DNA from 2 places in the Arthrobacter sp. LjRoot14 genome. Region 2 is predicted to be linked to the other one. Evidence: riboswitches for the same ligand, from Rfam matches in the RefSeq annotation. Region 2 holds a riboswitch; the other holds the start of a gene.
What was found. A riboswitch is a leader RNA that binds a small molecule or an ion and turns the genes downstream of it on or off. The one in region 2 is predicted to bind glycine.

Region 1: it holds a riboswitch for glycine, as region 2 does, so the genes downstream of both, gcvP (aminomethyl-transferring glycine dehydrogenase) here and ACSQ12_RS00380 (L-serine ammonia-lyase) in region 2, are expected to answer to the same signal.

The regions. Positions count from the first base shown of each region.
Region 1 covers NZ_CAXURL020000001.1:854,630-863,382, forward strand. The annotation lists gene ACSQ12_RS04045 (MFS transporter) at 1-1,314, opposite strand, end outside; gene ACSQ12_RS04050 (TetR/AcrR family transcriptional regulator) at 1,384-1,923, shown strand; glycine riboswitch at 2,072-2,170, shown strand; gene gcvP (aminomethyl-transferring glycine dehydrogenase) at 2,375-5,227, shown strand; gene gcvT (glycine cleavage system aminomethyltransferase GcvT) at 5,239-6,396, shown strand; gene gcvH (glycine cleavage system protein GcvH) at 6,606-6,989, shown strand; gene glyA (serine hydroxymethyltransferase) at 6,986-8,323, shown strand; gene ACSQ12_RS04075 (L-serine ammonia-lyase) at 8,482-8,753, shown strand, end outside.
Region 2 covers NZ_CAXURL020000001.1:68,543-77,295, forward strand. The annotation lists gene ACSQ12_RS00345 (glycoside hydrolase family 32 protein) at 1-1,398, shown strand, start outside; gene ACSQ12_RS00350 (hypothetical protein) at 1,477-2,373, shown strand; gene ACSQ12_RS00355 (dTMP kinase) at 2,360-2,995, opposite strand; gene ACSQ12_RS00360 (hypothetical protein) at 3,189-3,668, shown strand; gene ACSQ12_RS00365 (DUF5997 family protein) at 3,690-4,094, opposite strand; gene ACSQ12_RS00370 (LysR family transcriptional regulator substrate-binding protein) at 4,172-4,945, shown strand; gene ACSQ12_RS00375 (hypothetical protein) at 4,949-5,284, opposite strand; glycine riboswitch at 5,489-5,586, shown strand; gene ACSQ12_RS00380 (L-serine ammonia-lyase) at 5,861-7,273, shown strand; gene lipA (lipoyl synthase) at 7,342-8,349, shown strand; gene ACSQ12_RS00390 (methylenetetrahydrofolate reductase) at 8,377-8,753, shown strand, end outside.

The DNA of each region.
Region 1 (8,753 bases), 790 kb from region 2:
GCCGAGGACGGCCGTGCCGAGGAGTGAGCCGATCTCATAGCCGGTCTCCGAAATGGCAGCTGCCGCCCCCGACTTTTCCGGCGGGACCGACCCCAGGATCAGGTCGTTGGAAATCGTTTCGGCTGCTCCCACGCCGAGGGCCAGGACCAGTAGGGCGCCCAGCAGGACGGCCGGACCGCCCGAGTGGTCCCCGAAGGCCACCATGAAGTAGCCGGTGGCGCTGAGGGAAAGGCCTCCGGCCACCACAAATCCCGGCCGGACTTTCCGCACCAGCGGGACCACGAACAGGCCGGCAACCACGGTGGCAACCAGGGCCGGGATCATGGCGATTCCGGCCTCCGTGGGCCGCTGGCCCTCCAGTAGCTGGAGGTGCTGGGCCAGGAACAGGATGAAGCCGTTGAAGGAAAAGAGTGCCAGGACGTTGGCCGTGATGGCCGTGCTGAAGATCCTGTTTCCGAAGAGGCTCATGTCCAGCAGCGGACTGGACAGCCTCCTCTGGCGCCGGACGAAGACGTAGCCCATGAGCAGCCCGAAGCCGATGGCCGCTGCCGGCATGGGATGGAAGCCCTCCGTTGCCAGCGATTTGATGCCGTAGACCAGCGGAACCATTGTCAGCAGCGAAAGGGTGATGCTGGCACCATCCACCGCTCCTGGCCGGGGGTCCCTGGACTCGGGAATCAAGGCCGGGCCAAGCAGCAGGATGGGCAGCATGATGGGCACGGCCACCAGCAGGATTGCGCCCCACCAGTAGTGCTCCACGAGCCAGCCGCCAAAAATCGGCCCCAGTGCGGCGCCGCCCGAGAACCCCGCCGCCCAGATGGCGATAGCCAGCCTGCGCCGGTTGGGGTCCGGAAAGATGTTGCGGATCAGGGACAGGGTGGACGGCATGAGCATCGCACCGAAGAATCCGAGTGCTGCGCGGCCGGCGATCAGCCATTCTGCGCTGGGGGCGAAAGCAGTGGCCGCCGACACCGCGGCAAAACCGCTGCTTCCGATCAGCAGGAGCCGCCGGCGGCCGATTCTGTCGCCGAAACTTCCCATGGCAACCAGGAGGCCGGCAAGGACCAGGGGGTAGGCGTCAACAATCCACAGCAGCTGTACGCCGGTGGGCTCGAGGCTGCCGGCGATGGCGGGCAGCGCGAACGTCAGCGCGGTGTTGTCCACGGCGACCAGAAGTACCGGGAACATCAAAAGCGCCAGGGCCAGCCAGTCGCGCCCCCGCTTCGGAATCGGGGAGCGGCTGCCGACAGCCGCGGGCGCTGCGGAAGTGAGGCGCTGCATGGCCGGCGTCGAAGGTGACTGCGAGTTTCCCATGAATATAACTGTACCGTCTGGACGGTATAGTTAAGAAATGAGCCCGGGCCACCGGGCATGATAGGAACCATGGCCAGAAAACCCGTTGCCCGCGAGGCTGTGCTCGACGCCTTTGAATCCCTGCTGATCGAGGTGGGTGAACGCGCCGCCACGCTGGATGCTGTGGCCCGGCGGGCAGGGGTTTCCAAGGGCGGGCTCCTGTATCACTTCCCGAACAAGGAAGCCATGATTTCCGCCCTGCTCGAGCGCATGGACCGGCTCGTTGCGGGGGATTTGGACGCCATGGCCAAAGCTCCGGAGGGGGCCGCGGTCTATTTCATCAGGTCCTCGCTCTGGGCGGACACTCCGCTGGACCGGGTCTTTGTGGCTGCCACCCGGCTCGCCGAAGTCGCGCACCAGGAAACGCTGCATCGTTTCGCGGCCGTCCAGGGGAGCTGGCTGGAACTTCTGGCCGGAGACGTCGGCCCGGCCATGGCCAAGGCCGTGCTGTACATGGGTGACGGCCTCTACTTCAATGCCATGCTGGCCAGCGGACCCGGCGCCGCCCCGTCCGAAATGGGCGGCGACGTCGACAGCCTGCTGGCCGCCGTCGAACGCCTTCGCGGCTGACAGTGCCACGAGGGCGGGGCCTGCCTTCCGGTACCGCCGCGACCCGGGCCGTAACGCGGCGTCGGCCTGGGTGCGGAGTTTGCAGACTGGACCTGCACGTAGGACAATTGACGCTGTGACTGTTGTCACCGCTAACTAAATATGCCTTTGATCTGCGGCGGGAGAGTTCTGCAAGTAGGTACAAGCAGGCGCCGTAGGAGCAAACCCTCCCCAGGAATCTCTCAGGCCCATGTACCGCCGCGGCAAGGCAACTCTGGAAAGCAGCATGCTGTCCGTTTGTGTCCCAACCATGTTGGGGGCAACAAGCCAGGACACGCGATGCTCACCGACGGTGCAAGCGGAGCTGTGCGAGAGCACGGTCCTGCGGAAACTCTCAGGTCCAATACAGAGCGGGGAGGAACCCGGACCACTGCGGCGTACCCTGCGCCGCCATTAGTAATGGAGTTCCTTCGTGACGGTTAGTTCAGCCTCCACCACCTTCGTCGACCGGCATATTGGCGCCCGCCGCCAGGCCGACATCGACACCATGCTCAAGTCCGTCGGCTACGACACCGTGGACTCGCTGGTAGACACCGCGGTCCCCAAGGACATCCGCCAGGAAGTCGCCCTGACGTTGCAGGACGCCCTGAGCGAGGTCGAGGTACTGGCCGAGCTGCGCAAGCTGGCTGCCAAGAACAAGACGGCAGTACAGATGATCGGCCAGGGCTACTACGACACGGTGACCCCGGCAGTGATCCGCCGCAACATCCTCGAATCCCCGGCCTGGTACACCGCCTATACGCCCTACCAGCCGGAAATCTCCCAAGGCCGCCTTGAGGCACTCCTGAACTTCCAGACCATGGTCCAGGACCTCGTGGGCCTGCCCATCGCCAACGCCTCCCTGCTGGACGAAGCCACCGCCGTGGCTGAAGCAGTCCTGATGATGCGGCGTGCCAACAAGAACAAGGCCGCCCATGACGGCAAGACGGTCCTGGACGCCGATGTCCTGCCGCAGACCATCGCCATCGTCAAGGGCCGTGCCGAGGCGCTCGGCTTCGAGGTTGAGGTGGCGGACCTCTCCAAGGGGCTTCCCGACGGCGTCATCAACGGCATCGTGCTGCAGCAGCCGGGCGTTTCCGGCCGGGTCTTCGACCACGCCGCCGTTATCGCCGCCGCGAAGGAACGCGGCGCGCTGGTCACCGTCGCGGCCGACCTCCTCTCGCTGACCCTGATTACCCCTCCGGGTGAGCAGGGCGCGGACATCGCCGTCGGCTCCACCCAGCGCCTGGGTGTGCCGCTGTTCTTCGGCGGCCCGCACGCCGCCTACATGGCCGTCCAGAAGGGTCTTGAGCGTTCCATGCCCGGCCGCCTGGTGGGTGTGTCCAAGGACAACGCCGGCACCCCGGCCTACCGCCTTGCCCTGCAGACCCGCGAGCAGCACATCCGCCGCGAAAAGGCCACATCCAACATCTGCACCGCACAGGCACTGCTGGCCATCGTTTCGTCGATGTACGCCGTCTACCACGGCCCTGACGGACTGAAGTCGATCGCCGAGACCGTCCACCAGAACGCGCGCAGCCTGGCGGCGTCCCTGCAGGGCGCAGGCCTCGAGATCCTGCACGGCAGCTTCTTCGACACCATCACCGTCCGCGTGCCGGGCAAGGCCGCCGACATCGTCGCCGCCGCCGAAGCCAGGGGCATCAACCTGCGCGGCATCGACGCCGACACCGTCGGCATCTCCGCTGACGAAACCACGACGCCGGATACCGTCGCCGCCGTTGCCGCCGTCTTCGGCGCCGAGGTTGCCTCGGACGACGCAGGCTTCGCCCTCGAGGCCGCCGTCGAGCGTTCGTCGGACTACCTGCAGCACCCGGTCTTCAACACACACCGCTCGGAAACCCAGTTGCTGCGCTACATCCGCAAGCTCTCGGACCGCGACCTCGCGCTGGACCGCACCATGATCCCGCTGGGTTCATGCACCATGAAGCTGAACGCCACCGCCGAGATGGAAGCCATCTCCTGGCCGGAGTTTGCCTCCATCCACCCCTTCGCCCCGGACTCCCAGACCGAAGGCTGGCGTGAACTGATCGAGGGCCTGGAAGCGGACCTCGCGGAGATCACCGGCTACGACCAGGTTTCCATCCAGCCGAACGCCGGCTCGCAGGGCGAGCTTGCGGGCCTGCTGGCGATCCGCGGCTACCACCTGTCCCGCGGCGATGACCAGCGCAACGTCTGCCTGATCCCGGCCTCGGCGCACGGCACCAACGCCGCGTCCGCCGTCCTGGCCGGCATGAAGGTGGTCGTCGTGGCCACCGCAGCCGACGGCACCATCGACCACGCCGACTTCCAGGCGAAGATCGAAACCCACAAGGACGTCCTGTCCGCGATCATGATCACCTACCCGTCCACGCACGGTGTGTACGACGCCGACGTCCGCGAAATCTGCGACTCGGTGCACGCGGCCGGCGGGCAGGTCTACGTTGACGGCGCCAACCTGAACGCCCTGGTGGGCCTGGCGCAGCCGGGCAAGTTCGGCGGCGACGTGTCCCACCTGAACCTCCACAAGACCTTCTGCATCCCGCACGGCGGCGGCGGGCCGGGCGTCGGCCCGGTAGCAGCCAAGGCCCACCTTGCGCCGTTCATGCCGGGTGATGCCAACAAGGCTGCCCACGAAGACGGCCACGGCGTGGCAATCTCGGCCTCGCGCTTCGGTTCCGCCGGGGTGCTGCCGATCTCCTGGGCCTACGTGAAGCTGATGGGCGGTACCGGCCTGACCGAGGCCACCAAGTCCGCGCTGCTGGCGGCGAACTACATCGCTTCCCGCCTGAACGAGTTCTTCCCGGTCCTGTATACCGGCGAAGGCGGACTCGTGGCGCACGAGTGCATCCTGGACCTGCGTGCCCTGACGGCCAAGACGGGAGTCACGGCGGAAGACGTGGCCAAGCGCCTCATCGACTTCGGCTTCCACGCCCCCACACTGGCATTCCCGGTTGCCGGCACGCTCATGGTGGAGCCCACCGAGTCCGAGGACCTCGTGGAGATTGACCGCTTCATCGATGCCATGATCACCATCCGCCAGGAAATCGAGCAGGTGGCCAACGGCGACTTCACGGTGGAGAACTCCCCGCTGCGCAACGCACCGCACACCGCGGCCGCCGTCGTCTCCTCCGACTGGAGCCGCGAATACCCGCGCGAGCAGGCCGCCTTCCCCGTCCACCACCTCAAGCAGGACAAGTACTTCCCGCCCGTGGGCCGCATCGACGGCGCAGCAGGGGACCGCAACCTGATCTGCTCCTGCCCGCCCATCGAAGACTTCGAAAACTAAGGATTCCCGCGATGACTGAGAACTACACCGCGCTCTATGAAGAGCACAAGAAGCTCGGCGCGTCCTTCACCGATTTCGGTGGCTGGCAGATGCCCCTGAAGTACTCCTCCGAGCTGGCCGAGCACCACGCCGTCCGCAAGTCTGCCGGACTGTTCGATCTCTCCCATATGGGCGAAGTCTGGGTCACCGGCCCGGACGCCGCAGCCTTCCTGGACTACGCTCTGGTCGGCAAAATTTCCGCCATGTCCGTGGGCAAGGCCAAGTACTCGCTGATCTGCCAGGAAGACGGCGGCATCATCGACGACCTCATCGTTTACCGTCGCCCGGCGGCGGACGCCGCAGGAAACAGCACGGACAAGTTCCTGGTGGTGCCCAACGCCGGCAACGCCGCTGTGGTCGCCGCCGCCCTCGCCGAACGGGCTGCAAAGTTCGACGTCGTTGTGGAGGACGCTTCCGCAACGACCTCGCTGATCGCCGTCCAGGGTCCCAAGGCCGAAGCCATCCTGCTTCGTCTGGTTCCGGCGGCACAGCACGAGCTGGTCACCGGACTGAAGTACTACGCCGCCGTCGAAGTTCCCTTCCTGGTGGCCGGCGCCCCCAAGGACCTCCTGCTGGCCCGGACCGGCTATACGGGTGAGGACGGCTTCGAGATCTTCGTGGACAACGACGACGCCGCAGCCCTGTGGCAGGCCATAGCGGCCGTCGCCGAGGAGGGCGAGCTCGTCCCCGCCGGCCTGGCATGCCGCGACTCGCTGCGCCTGGAAGCCGGAATGCCGCTCTACGGCAATGAGCTCTCCCGCGACGGCAACCCCTATGCAGCAGGACTCGGCCCGGTAGTCTCACTCGCCAAGGAAAGCGACTTCGTGGGGCGTGCGGCGCTCGAAGCACTCAAGGCCGGCGGCGCCGGTGCCACGAGCGGACGCAAGCTGGTGGGCCTCAAGGGCCTGGGCCGGCGCGCGGGGCGCGGCCACTACCCGGTGCTCAAGGACGGCGCAGTTGTTGGCGAAGTGACCTCCGGCCAGCCGAGCCCCACGCTGGGCTACCCCGTGGCCCTGGCCTATGTCGACGTCGAATTCTCCGAGGTGGGCACTGCCCTGGACATCGACCTGCGCGGCAAGGCGGAGCCGTTCGAAGTTGTGGCACTGCCTTTCTACAAGCGCCAAAAGTAGCTTTCGGGTTGCGTTGGGGCTGAGATCCTCTGCGTGCTGCTCCCCACCGGCTCCCTAGCCTCGCAAGCTCGGCAAGGGAACCCTGCCGGTGTGGGCCCACGTGGCTCTGACGCACGCTGCCGGACCCCAGCCCCGACGCTCTCTCACTTCCTGCAGTGTTTGGGCCAACGCTCTCTCACTTTTCGCAAACCAATCTGAAGGAAAAACACATGGCAAAAGTAGCCGCTGAACTGCAGTACTCCGACGAGCACGAGTGGGTGGCCCGCGAGGCCGGCAACCTGGTGTCGATCGGCATTTCCGCCGTGGCGACGGACGCCCTCGGCGACATCGTGTACGTTGACCTGCCCGAGGTCGGCTCCACCGTGACGGCAGGGGAGACCTGCGGCGAGGTCGAGTCCACCAAGTCCGTTTCGGACCTGTACTCCCCGGTCACTGGCGAGGTCACGGAAACCAATTCCGCCGTCGTCGACGACCCCGCACTGATCAACAGCGATCCGTACGGTGCCGGCTGGCTCTTCAAGGTGGCCGCGGATTCCGACGGCCCGCTGCTCTCCGCCGAGGAATACGCTTCCAAGAACGGCGGCGAACTGTGAGCGGCGCAACCGCGGGCGCAGGCACCGGAACTGTCGCCTTCGAACAGGTAGTCTCCCCGTCCCTGGATGCGGACCTGTCCGCACTGGACCCTGAGATCGCGGCGAAGATCGACGACGAACTGGCCCGCCAGCGCACCGGGCTGGAAATGATCGCCTCGGAGAACCACACCGCCAAGGCTGTCATGCAGGCACAGGGCTCCGTGCTGACGAACAAGTACGCCGAGGGCTACCCGGGCAAGCGCTACTACGGCGGCTGCGAACACGTTGACGTGATCGAGCAGCTGGCTATCGACCGGGTGAAGGCCCTGTTTGGAGCGGAATACGCCAACGTGCAGCCGCACTCCGGCGCGCAGGCCAACGCCTCGGTGATGCACGCGCTGATCAAGCCGGGCGACACCATCATGGGCCTGAACCTGGCCCACGGCGGCCACCTGACCCACGGTATGCGGATCAACTTCTCCGGCCGGCTGTACAACGTGATCCCGTACCAGGTCCGCGAAGAGGACCACCGGATCGACATGGCCGAGGTGGAGCGCCTGGCCCAGGAGCACAAGCCGCAGCTGATCGTCGCCGGCTGGTCCGCCTACGCCCGCCAGCTTGACTTCGCCGAGTTCCGCCGCATCGCCGACTCCGTGGGCGCTTACCTGATGGTGGACATGGCGCACTTCGCCGGTCTGGTTGCAGCCGGGCTGCACCCCTCACCCGTGCCGCATGCGCACGTCACCACGTCCACCACGCACAAGACCCTCGCCGGTCCCCGCGGCGGCATCATCCTCTCGAACGACGCCGACATCGCCAAAAAGATCAACTCGGCAGTGTTCCCCGGTCAGCAGGGCGGTCCGCTGGAGCACGTCATCGCCGGCAAGGCCGTGGCGTTCAAGATCGCCGCGTCCCCGGAATTCAAGGAACGCCAGGAACGCGTCCTCGCCGGTGCCCGGATCCTGGCGGACCGCCTGGTCCAGCCGGACGTCACCGCCAAGGGGATCAACGTGATCTCCGGCGGCACCGACGTCCACCTGGTCCTGGTGGACCTGCGCAACTGTGAGTTGGATGGCCAGCAGGCAGAGGACCGCCTCGCGGAAATCGACATCACCGTCAACCGCAACGCCGTGCCCTTTGACCCGAGGCCGCCGATGGTCACCTCGGGTCTGCGTATCGGAACCCCGGCCCTCGCGACCCGCGGTTTCGGCGAAGCCGCCTTCGCCGAGGTTGCCGATATCATCGCTGAGGCCTTGATTGCCGACGCCGGGGCGGACCTGTCCGGCCTGCGCACCCGGGTGGAGGCGCTGGCCGCCGCCCACCCGCTCTACCCGTCGGTTGCGAACCTCGGCTAGAGCACGTATTACAGAAGTACAGATCACGACGCCGGGCGGCCGCCACAAGCTGCCGCCCGTCGTTGTGCATCCGGCAGGACGACCGCCCACCGGCGGTTGCACCGCCCTCCGGCAGGACCATCTGCCGGGCCACAGCTACACCTAGTTAGGAACCGACCATGGCCGTTGGTGTCTTTGATCTTTTTTCCATCGGGATTGGGCCTTCGAGTTCGCATACGGTGGGTCCGATGCGGGCTGCCGCGGTGTTCGCCGGGGAGCTTCGGGCTTCCGGGGACCTTGAGAAGGTGGCCGGGCTGCGGGTGGATTTGTATGGTTCCCTCGCTGCGACGGGGCATGGTCACGGGACCATGACGGCGATCCTGCTGGGGTTGGAGGGGTACCACCCGGAGAAGATCCTCCCGGCCGAGGTGGAGGAGCGGCTCGCGGCGAT
Region 2 (8,753 bases):
CTCTTCTACCAAAACAACCCCTTCGGAAACGTCTGGGGCAACATGTCCTGGGGACATGCCACTTCAACCGACCTTGTGCACTGGACCGAACACCCGGTTGCCATCGCCTGCGACGATGAAGAAGACATCTTTTCAGGCAGCATCGTGGTGGACCACGGAAATACGTCGGGATTCGGCACGATGGAAGACCCGGCCCTGGTGGCCATCTACACGAGCGCCTTCAAGGAAGGCTCGGTGCACCAAGGGACACAAGCCCAGTCTCTCGCGTTCTCCACGGACGCCGGCATGACGTGGAACAAATACGCAGGCAATCCGGTGCTTGGCCGCGGCTCGGCCCATTTCCGGGATCCCAAGGTATTCCGCTACGAGGGACCGGCCGGTTCCTGCTGGGTCATGGTGGCGGTGGAGGCCCGGCATCAGCAGGTTGTGCTGTACCGCTCGGCCGACCTCAAGGATTGGGAATACCTGAGCACCTTCGGCCCTGCAAACGCCACAGGAGGCGAATGGGAATGCCCCGACCTGTTCCCGCTCCCCGTCGACGGAGACCCGGACAGCGTCAAGTGGGTCCTCGTGGTCAATATCAACCCGGGTGCCGTGGCCGGCGGCTCCGGAGGGCAGTATTTCGTCGGCGACTTCGATGGGGTGCAGTTCACCGCAGACCCTGATTCACTCGTTCAAGCGGATGCCGACGGGGCCTCGGATCTGAGCCGCTGCCTGTGGCTCGACTGGGGACGTGACTACTACGCCGCCGTCTCCTTCAGCAACGCCCCGAAGAACCGCCGCATCATGATCGGGTGGATGAACAACTGGGACTATGCCAACTACTTGCCCACGTCTCCGTGGCGTTCCGGGATGTCGCTTGCCCGCGAGGTCGAGCTCGCAACGGTGGACGGTGTGCAGCGCCTGGTGCAGCGCCCGGTGCTGCCATTGGACTGCGGCGAGCCGGCCTGCGCCATCCAGGACGTGGAACTTCACGACTCCCTGCTGCAACTGCCCGACGCGATGCCCGGATCAGCCCAGCTGATCGAGGCCGAGATCCTGCCCGGCACGGCCCGGACCGTTGCTTTCAGGCTGCTCGGCGCATCGGGCGGGAACGTCGCAACGCTTCTCAGCTTTGATGCCGTGACGAGCCGGCTCACCCTGGACCGCCGCCACTCAGGAAACACCGCCTTCCACGGAAAGTTCGCATCGGCTGAGTCGGCACCGGTGAAGCTCGACGGCGGCGTGCTAAGGCTCCGCGTAATCGTCGACAAGTGCTCGGTGGAGGTCTTTGCCCAAGGCGGCAGTGTTGTCCTGAGCGATCTGGTCTTCCCGGTGTCCGGAAACCTGGGCACCGAAGTTTCCGTTGAGGGCGGCACGGCGGTTGTGCGGAAACTGGCCGTCACGGCCCTGTCCTGATGACTCCGGACAGCCCGTCCGGCAGGTGAAGGCCTCTGTTCAACAGCCGGGAGGCGGGAGCAGAATGAAGCAACAACATTGGTGGTGATGCCGGTGGCGCTGGTAATCGTGATTGTGTGCACGCTGTTCCTGCTGGTTGCCATCATCCTGGTCATCGTCTGGGGCGGGCGCCCCTTCCGGAGGCCCGCCGACCCTGGTGCCCCGGCTTCCCCCTTACGGCTCTACCTCTGGTGGGCCAACGTGGCAACGGCGGCCGCCCTCGCTTCGGGGATCCTGGTGGCGTGGGCCGGCGGCAGGCTGGCGATGCGCATACTGGCCCTCACCTCGCCGGCATCAGCCCAGGGCCGCCTTACCGAAGCGCAGGCGAACATCGGATTCCCCACGATCGACGGCAGCATTGCCCTGCTGTTCTTCGGGGGACTGCCGGCCGGCTTCGCCGCGGCTTTCATCTACCTGTTCATCCGCCGCTGGCTCCCCGCCGGCCGCTGGGCGGGCCCCGCGCTGGGGGTGTTGCTCCTCCTGGTCTTCGGAGCCTCCGTGGATCCGCTTCGGGCGGAGAACATCGACTTCGCCATCGTGGGGCCGGGCTGGCTTTCCGTGGCGCTCTTTTCCGCGCTGGCCGTCCTGCACGGCGCGGTGGTGGCCGCCGTGGCCGGCGCGTTCAGCCAGCGTCTTCCGCTGCCGTCCGGGCGCGACTGGAAGTACTACCTCCCGCTCGTCGGAGCCATTCTGTTCCTGCCCGTCGGCGTCCTGCTCGGCATCGGTGCGCTGGTTGTCATGCTGTGCTCGTGGCTCGCGCATGTTGGCCGCGCCGGGCGGGAACCTGTGCAAAGGGGTCCGGATCAAGTCCGGTCCGCGCGTGCCCTGCGGCGGGCAATAGCGCTGTCCTGGGGCGGCCGCGCGACTCTGGGCCTGGCTGCAGTCGCGGCCCTGCCCCCGTTCATCACCGCTGTCGCGTCGATTATCTCGCGCTGATCCTGTCCGGCCCTGCAGCGGAAGTTTCGGGAATGGCCGGTGGCGTGCCGGCGTCGATCGCTGCAGTGAGCGCAGCCAGCACCTCGTCCTGGGCTCCGCCGGCGTCGATGCGGACGAATCCGGGGAACTCGGGAAGGGCGCGGTAGCCCTCGCTAAGGGCCGTCAGTTCCTCGAGGGTTTCGGTGTCCGTGCCGCGCAGGAGGATGCGTTCCAGGGCCTGCTCCGGAGCGACGTCGAAGTGGATCACCAGGTCCGGTTCGGGAAGGCGGCGCAGTAGCCAGCGGAGCAACCGGCCGGGCGGGAGGCCCCGGACGCTGCGCAGCGCCAGCTGGCAATAAAGGTGCCGGTCCATGACCACCAGACCGGAAAAGTTGCGGGCGCGGGCGTGGGACACCAGGACGTTGACCGTCCGGATGACGCTCTCCAGTGCGTCCGCAAGGCGGGGGTTGAGGGGAATTCCGGAGCGCTTCGACCACTGCGACATGTTGCGGCGGCCGGCATGGTTGCGTAGCAGCAGGGCCTTGCCACCGGCCAGGCGGGCGGCTTCCACGGCTGCGCGGGCGGCGGTGGTCTTTCCGGCACCGTCAATTCCGGTGAGGACGATTAGCAGGGGGTGGCTCATTTCGTTTGGAGGCGGGCAGTTCGTGCGGCGGAGGTGCTCCGGCAGTTGATCGGGTGTTGCTCGTTTAACGCGAGGCTGGCCCTGATCGTCCCCCGCGGAATTTGTTTTCTGTTTGCCTCTCCGATTTCATGTGCCGTTAATGGCGGCGTCCTAGCGTGGTTCCTCAGGCACCATCCGCTAGAAGGGATCCATCATGGCCGATATAGCTGCTGTGCTGGGACGGCTCTCCCCGGACGAGCTCGACGAGCTCCGGGAGATTGGTCCCCAGGGCCACCTCACCAGGCGACTTGTTGATGCCCTGGACAGGGCGGCCGGCGGGTCGGGTGCGGGCCGTGGCTATTACGTGCCCACGGGAAGCGTGAGTGCAACGGGCGGACCCCACCTCGTGCTGCGCAGCGACGTCTCCGCGTGGCTGTTCGGCGGGGGACCGCAGATTCCGCACGGGAACCAAACGGGAGAAGCGAGCGACGGGCCCGCACGGCAGGAATCCGACTGGTCGGAACTGCGTCCCGGCGACAAGGTGGCGGTTGTGCGGGGGAAACGCGTCACGGCGTCGGGAATTGTTGATGCCATGACCGAAGACGCATCCACGGTGTGGGTCATTTTCGAAGGCGTTGCGCCCCGGCGAATGTTCCATCGAGGCGACCCGGACGACCTTCGTCCCGTGCGCTGACCTCCCGAAGGAATCAGCGGCTTACTCGGTCTTGGCGCGGGCTTTCTTCGCGTCCTTCTTGGCCGCTTCATCCTTGACGCGCTGCGCTTCGGCGCGGACTGCGGCGTGCGTGGAGCGCTCGGCGACCAGCCATGCCGGGGGAGCCTGCAGCAGCGCGGTGATTTCCGCCGTCGTAAGTGCTTCTTCGACACCGCCGCGGGCCAGGCCGCTGATGGAAACGTTCAGCTTCTGCGCCACCACCGGGCGGGGGTGCGGGCCGTTGCGGCGGAGTTCCGCCAGCCACTCCGGCGGGTTGGCCTGGAGCTCGGCGAAATCGGCGCGGCTGATGACCGAATCCTGGAACTCCTGGGGTGTTGCGGGCAGGTAGATACCAAGCTTCTTGGCAACGGTGGCCGGCTTCATGGACTGGGAGTTTGCAGAGGTCATGGTTCAAGGGTATCCGGCGGCAGGCCCTTCAGGGCACCAGCAGGGCTCTCCTGCAGCTCTGGCGGTACTGTGAACGTGTGTCCGCTGAAGAAGAATTCCCGCAAGTACCCGCGCCCGCTGAACCGGAAGGGCGCGTGCTGCGCTTCGCCTACGTTGCCGGAGTAACGCCGGGGAAATGGATCAGGCGCTGGGAAGAGCGGATGGCGGATGTTCCGTTGCATTCGTTCATGTCCGACGACGGCGCTCAGCTTTCAGTGCTCCGTGACGGTTCCGCCGACCTCAGTTTCGTCCGCCTGCCGGTGGAGCGCGAGGGCCTGAACGTGATTCCCCTGTATGAGGAGCAGCCCGTGGTGGTTGCTCCCAAGGGGCACGAGATTTCGGTCTTCGAAGAGGTGGCGCTGGCGGATCTTTCCGCGGAGACCTTCCTGGATGTGGCTGAGCTCGGCGGCCCGGAAGCCGCTTTGCAGGTGGTTGCCTCCGGTGCCGGGCTCGTGATCCTGCCGATGTCCGTTGCCCGCCACTTCAACGTCAAGGACACGGTGGCGCGGAAGCTTACCGGCGCACCCACCACGCAGATCGCCCTCGCCTGGCCCACTGAGGCCACGCGTGACGCGATGGCCGGGGCCGGAGAACCGGCCATGGATGAAGTGATCGAGGAGTTCATCGGGATTGTCCGCGGACGGACCGCCCAGAGCTCCCGCCAGCCGTCGGCGAAGGTGGAGCCGCCCAAGAAGGAACCGAAACCGGACCGGAGGGGAACCGGCGTCAAGAAGCCCAAGGTTGCGCAGCGCTACGCTCCCAATCCGGACAAGGGCCGCGGCAAGGGATCACGCAAGAAGGGCAAGCGCTAAGGCTCAGGCGGTGCAGGCGTCCTTGAGCGCTTTAACGGATTCCGCCGGAACCTGGTCGCCCGACTCGGCGATCTGGCGCAACGGAGTGGTGATCTCGGAGGGTACGCCGGCGGTCTCGGCGCCGGCCACGAGGCCGCCCAGCAGTTCCTTGTCCTTAACGCTGACAAGCCCGTCCTCCACGAGGGCGCACACCTGTCCCTTGACCTGGTCGGCGGCTGCGGTGGCAACCTGCGAGGCGCCGTCGTTCACAGCCTTTTCGGCTGCGTCCTGGACCTGCCCGCAACCGGTCAGTACAACGATGAGGGCGGTAACGGACAGGGCGGCGAGGCTGGATTTCATGCCTCCAGCGTAACAAGCAGGCCCGTGGGAGTGGTGCCAGGAGTTTTTGTCCAGATAATGGCCGCAAAACCGCGAGTTGCGCACATTATCTGGACAAAAACTCCTGCCCGCGGCCATCGTGACTTATGTGAAGTGACCCTGTTGCGGGCCGCCCCGGCAGCGGATAAGGTGTGAGCCGTGTCACCGGCAGGTGACGCATGCTTTTGATCTGCGGCGGGAGAGTCCTGCCGGTACGTTCAGCAGGCGCCGTAGGAGCAAATCCTCCCCAGGAATCTCTCAGGCCCACGTACCGCCGCGGCGAGGCAACTCTGGAAAGTAGTCCGGTCCCCGGGCTCACCGACGGTGCAAGCGGCACGCTGTAAAAGCGGGTCCGCGGAAACTCTCAGGTCACATACAGAGCGGGGAGGAACCCGAATCAACGTGGCGCCCTGCGTCACCTGAATTATGGAGTTCCTCTCGTGACGATTCAGCCGTCCTCTTACACCTTTGCATGCCCCCGCATCTGCCTGCCCTTCCGCCTCAGCGGGGGTCCACAGCCCGCTCCGCAGCGCCTGGGCAGCTAAGGAAACCCCGGCCATGGCTGTTGGTGTCTTTGATCTTTTTTCCATCGGGATTGGGCCTTCGAGTTCGCATACGGTGGGTCCGATGCGGGCTGCCGCGGTGTTCGCCGGGGAGCTTCGGGCTTCCGGGGACCTTGAGAAGGTGGCCGGGTTGCGGGTGGATTTGTATGGTTCCCTTGCTGCGACGGGGCATGGTCACGGGACTATGACGGCGGTCCTGCTGGGGTTGGAGGGGTACCACCCGGAGAAGATCCTCCCGGCTGAGGTGGAGGAGCGACTCGCGGCGATCGCGGAGACCGGGACCCTGGAGCTGGCCGGTGCGGTTTCGCTGCCGTACGGGGTGAAGGACATGGTGCTGCGGCCGTTGACGATCCTGCCGCGGCATACGAACGGGATGACGTTCACGGTCACGGATGCTGCCGGGGAGGTCCTGCATGCGGCGACGTTCTTTTCTGTGGGCGGCGGGTTTATTGTCCGTGAGGGCGAGGAGGGCGCGGCGCAGCTGGAGCTGGAGGAGTCGAAGAAGGAGCTGCCGCTGCCGTTCCGGACCGCGGCGGAGCTGCTGGGCCGGTGCCAGTCCAAGGGCTTGTCCATCGGGGAGGTCATGTTCGTCAATGAACGCGCTTCCCGGTCCGAGGCGGAGATCCGTGAGGGGTTGCTGCACATTTATTCCGTGATGGAGGAGTGTGTGGCGGTGTCCTTGAAGCGTGAGGGGTTGCTGCCCGGGGGGTTGAAGGTCCGCCGTCGGGCCCCGGACTGGCATGAGCGTTTGGTGAAGGAGAACCGGGGCCAGGACCCGGAGTACCGGGATCCGAAGTACTGGCAGGAGTGGGTGAACCTGATCGCGCTGGCGGTGAACGAGGAGAACGCCTCCGGTGGGCGGGTGGTTACGGCGCCGACGAACGGGGCGGCCGGGATCATCCCGGCGGTGCTGTATTACGCGTTGCATTTCGCGCCGGGCATGGACAAGGCGACGCAGGCGGACCGCGAGGACGTGGTGGTGAAGTTCCTGCTCGCTGCCGGTGCGGTGGGGGTGCTCTATAAGGAGCAGGCCTCGATCTCGGGGGCGGAGGTGGGTTGTCAGGGCGAGGTGGGTTCGGCGTCCTCGATGGCCGCCGCGGGCCTGGCCGAGGTGATGGGCGGGACGCCGGCGCAGGTGGAGAACGCCGCGGAGATCGCGATGGAGCACAACCTGGGGCTGACGTGTGATCCGATCGGCGGGCTGGTGCAGATCCCGTGCATCGAGCGGAACGCGATCGCGGCCGCGAAGGCGATCAACGCCGCGAAGATGGCGCTCTGGGGCGACGGCACGCACCGGGTGTCCCTGGACGAGGTGATCGTGACCATGCGCGAAACGGGCAGGGACATGTCCTCCAAGTACAAGGAAACCGCCATGGGCGGCCTCGCCGTCAACGTCGTCGAATGCTGACCCGAGCACCTGCTCCAGCACCAAAAAATTGGCCGGCCAACCGGCGCCCGCACAACGGAAAGAGAACTATGACACTGGCACCAGAAGGCCGGAAGATGCTGCGTATTGAGCAGCGCAATGCGGCTACTCCGGTGGAGCGTAAGCCGGAGTGGATCAAAGCCAAGGTCCAGATGGGCCCGGAGTTCGTCCAGCTCAAGAACCTGGTGAAGAAGGAAGGCCTGCACACCGTCTGTGAGGAGGCCGGCTGCCCGAACATCTTCGAGTGCTGGGAAGACAAGGAAGCCACCTTCCTGATCGGCGGCTCCGAGTGCACCCGGCGCTGTGATTTCTGCCAGATCGATACCGGCAAGCCCTCCCCGGTGGACATGTTCGAACCCACCAAGGTGGCCCGCTCGGTCCAGGCCATGCAGCTGCGCTACGCCACCGTGACCGGCGTGGCCCGGGACGACCTCGCCGACGAGGGCGTCTGGCTCTACGCCGAAACCGTCCGGAAGATCCACGAACTAAACCCGGGCACCGGCGTCGAACTCCTGATCCCGGACTTCTCCGGCAAACCCGAACACATCGCAGCGATCTGCGACTCCAAGCCCGAGGTCTTCGCGCACAACGTCGAAACCGTGCCGCGGATCTTCAAGCGCATCCGCCCCGCCTTCCGGTACGAGCGGTCCCTGGACGTCATCACGCAGGGCCGGAACCTGGGCATGGTCACCAAGTCCAACCTGATCCTGGGCATGGGCGAGACCCGCGAGGAAATCTCCGAAGCCCTCCGGGACCTGCACGACGCCGGCTGCGACCTGATCACCATCACCCAGTACCTGCGCCCCTCCGAACGGCACCTGCCGGTGGACCGCTGGGTCAAACCGCAGGAATTCGTCGACCTCGCCACCGAGGCCGAGGAAATCGGCTTCCTCGGCGTCATGTCCGGGCCCCTGGTCCGCTCCTCCTACCGTGCCGGCCGCCTGTGGGCCACCGCGATGCGCAAGAAGGGCTGGGAAATCCCGGACGAACTCGCGCACATCGAGTCCTCCGGCAGCACCCGCCAGGAAGCCAGCTCCCTCATCGCAGCACACTCCTGAGAACCATTTGATAGCCAGAGAGGACCAATGATGTTCCCCACCAGGACCGAAATCATCCCTTCAGAGGGAATCGTTGACCGGGTCCGGGCGCACGTGCCCGTGACCACGACGCTCACCGTCACGTGCCTGCCCCACCACGGCATCGAGCGGACCATGCGTGCCGCCGTGCAGCTGAGCGTGCTCGGCTACTCCGTCATTCCGCACCTCGCCGCGCGGAGCGTGCATGACCGCGCAGAGCTCACCGGAATCCTCCGCGACTGCAACGTGGCCGGCATCCGGGAAGTGTTCGTGATCGGCGGAGACCGGAAGCAGCAGGCCGGCCAGTACGGGTCCGCCCTTCCGCTGCTGGAAGACATCGCGCAGTACTCCGGCGGCATGATGCGGGTGGGCGTTGCCGGTTACCC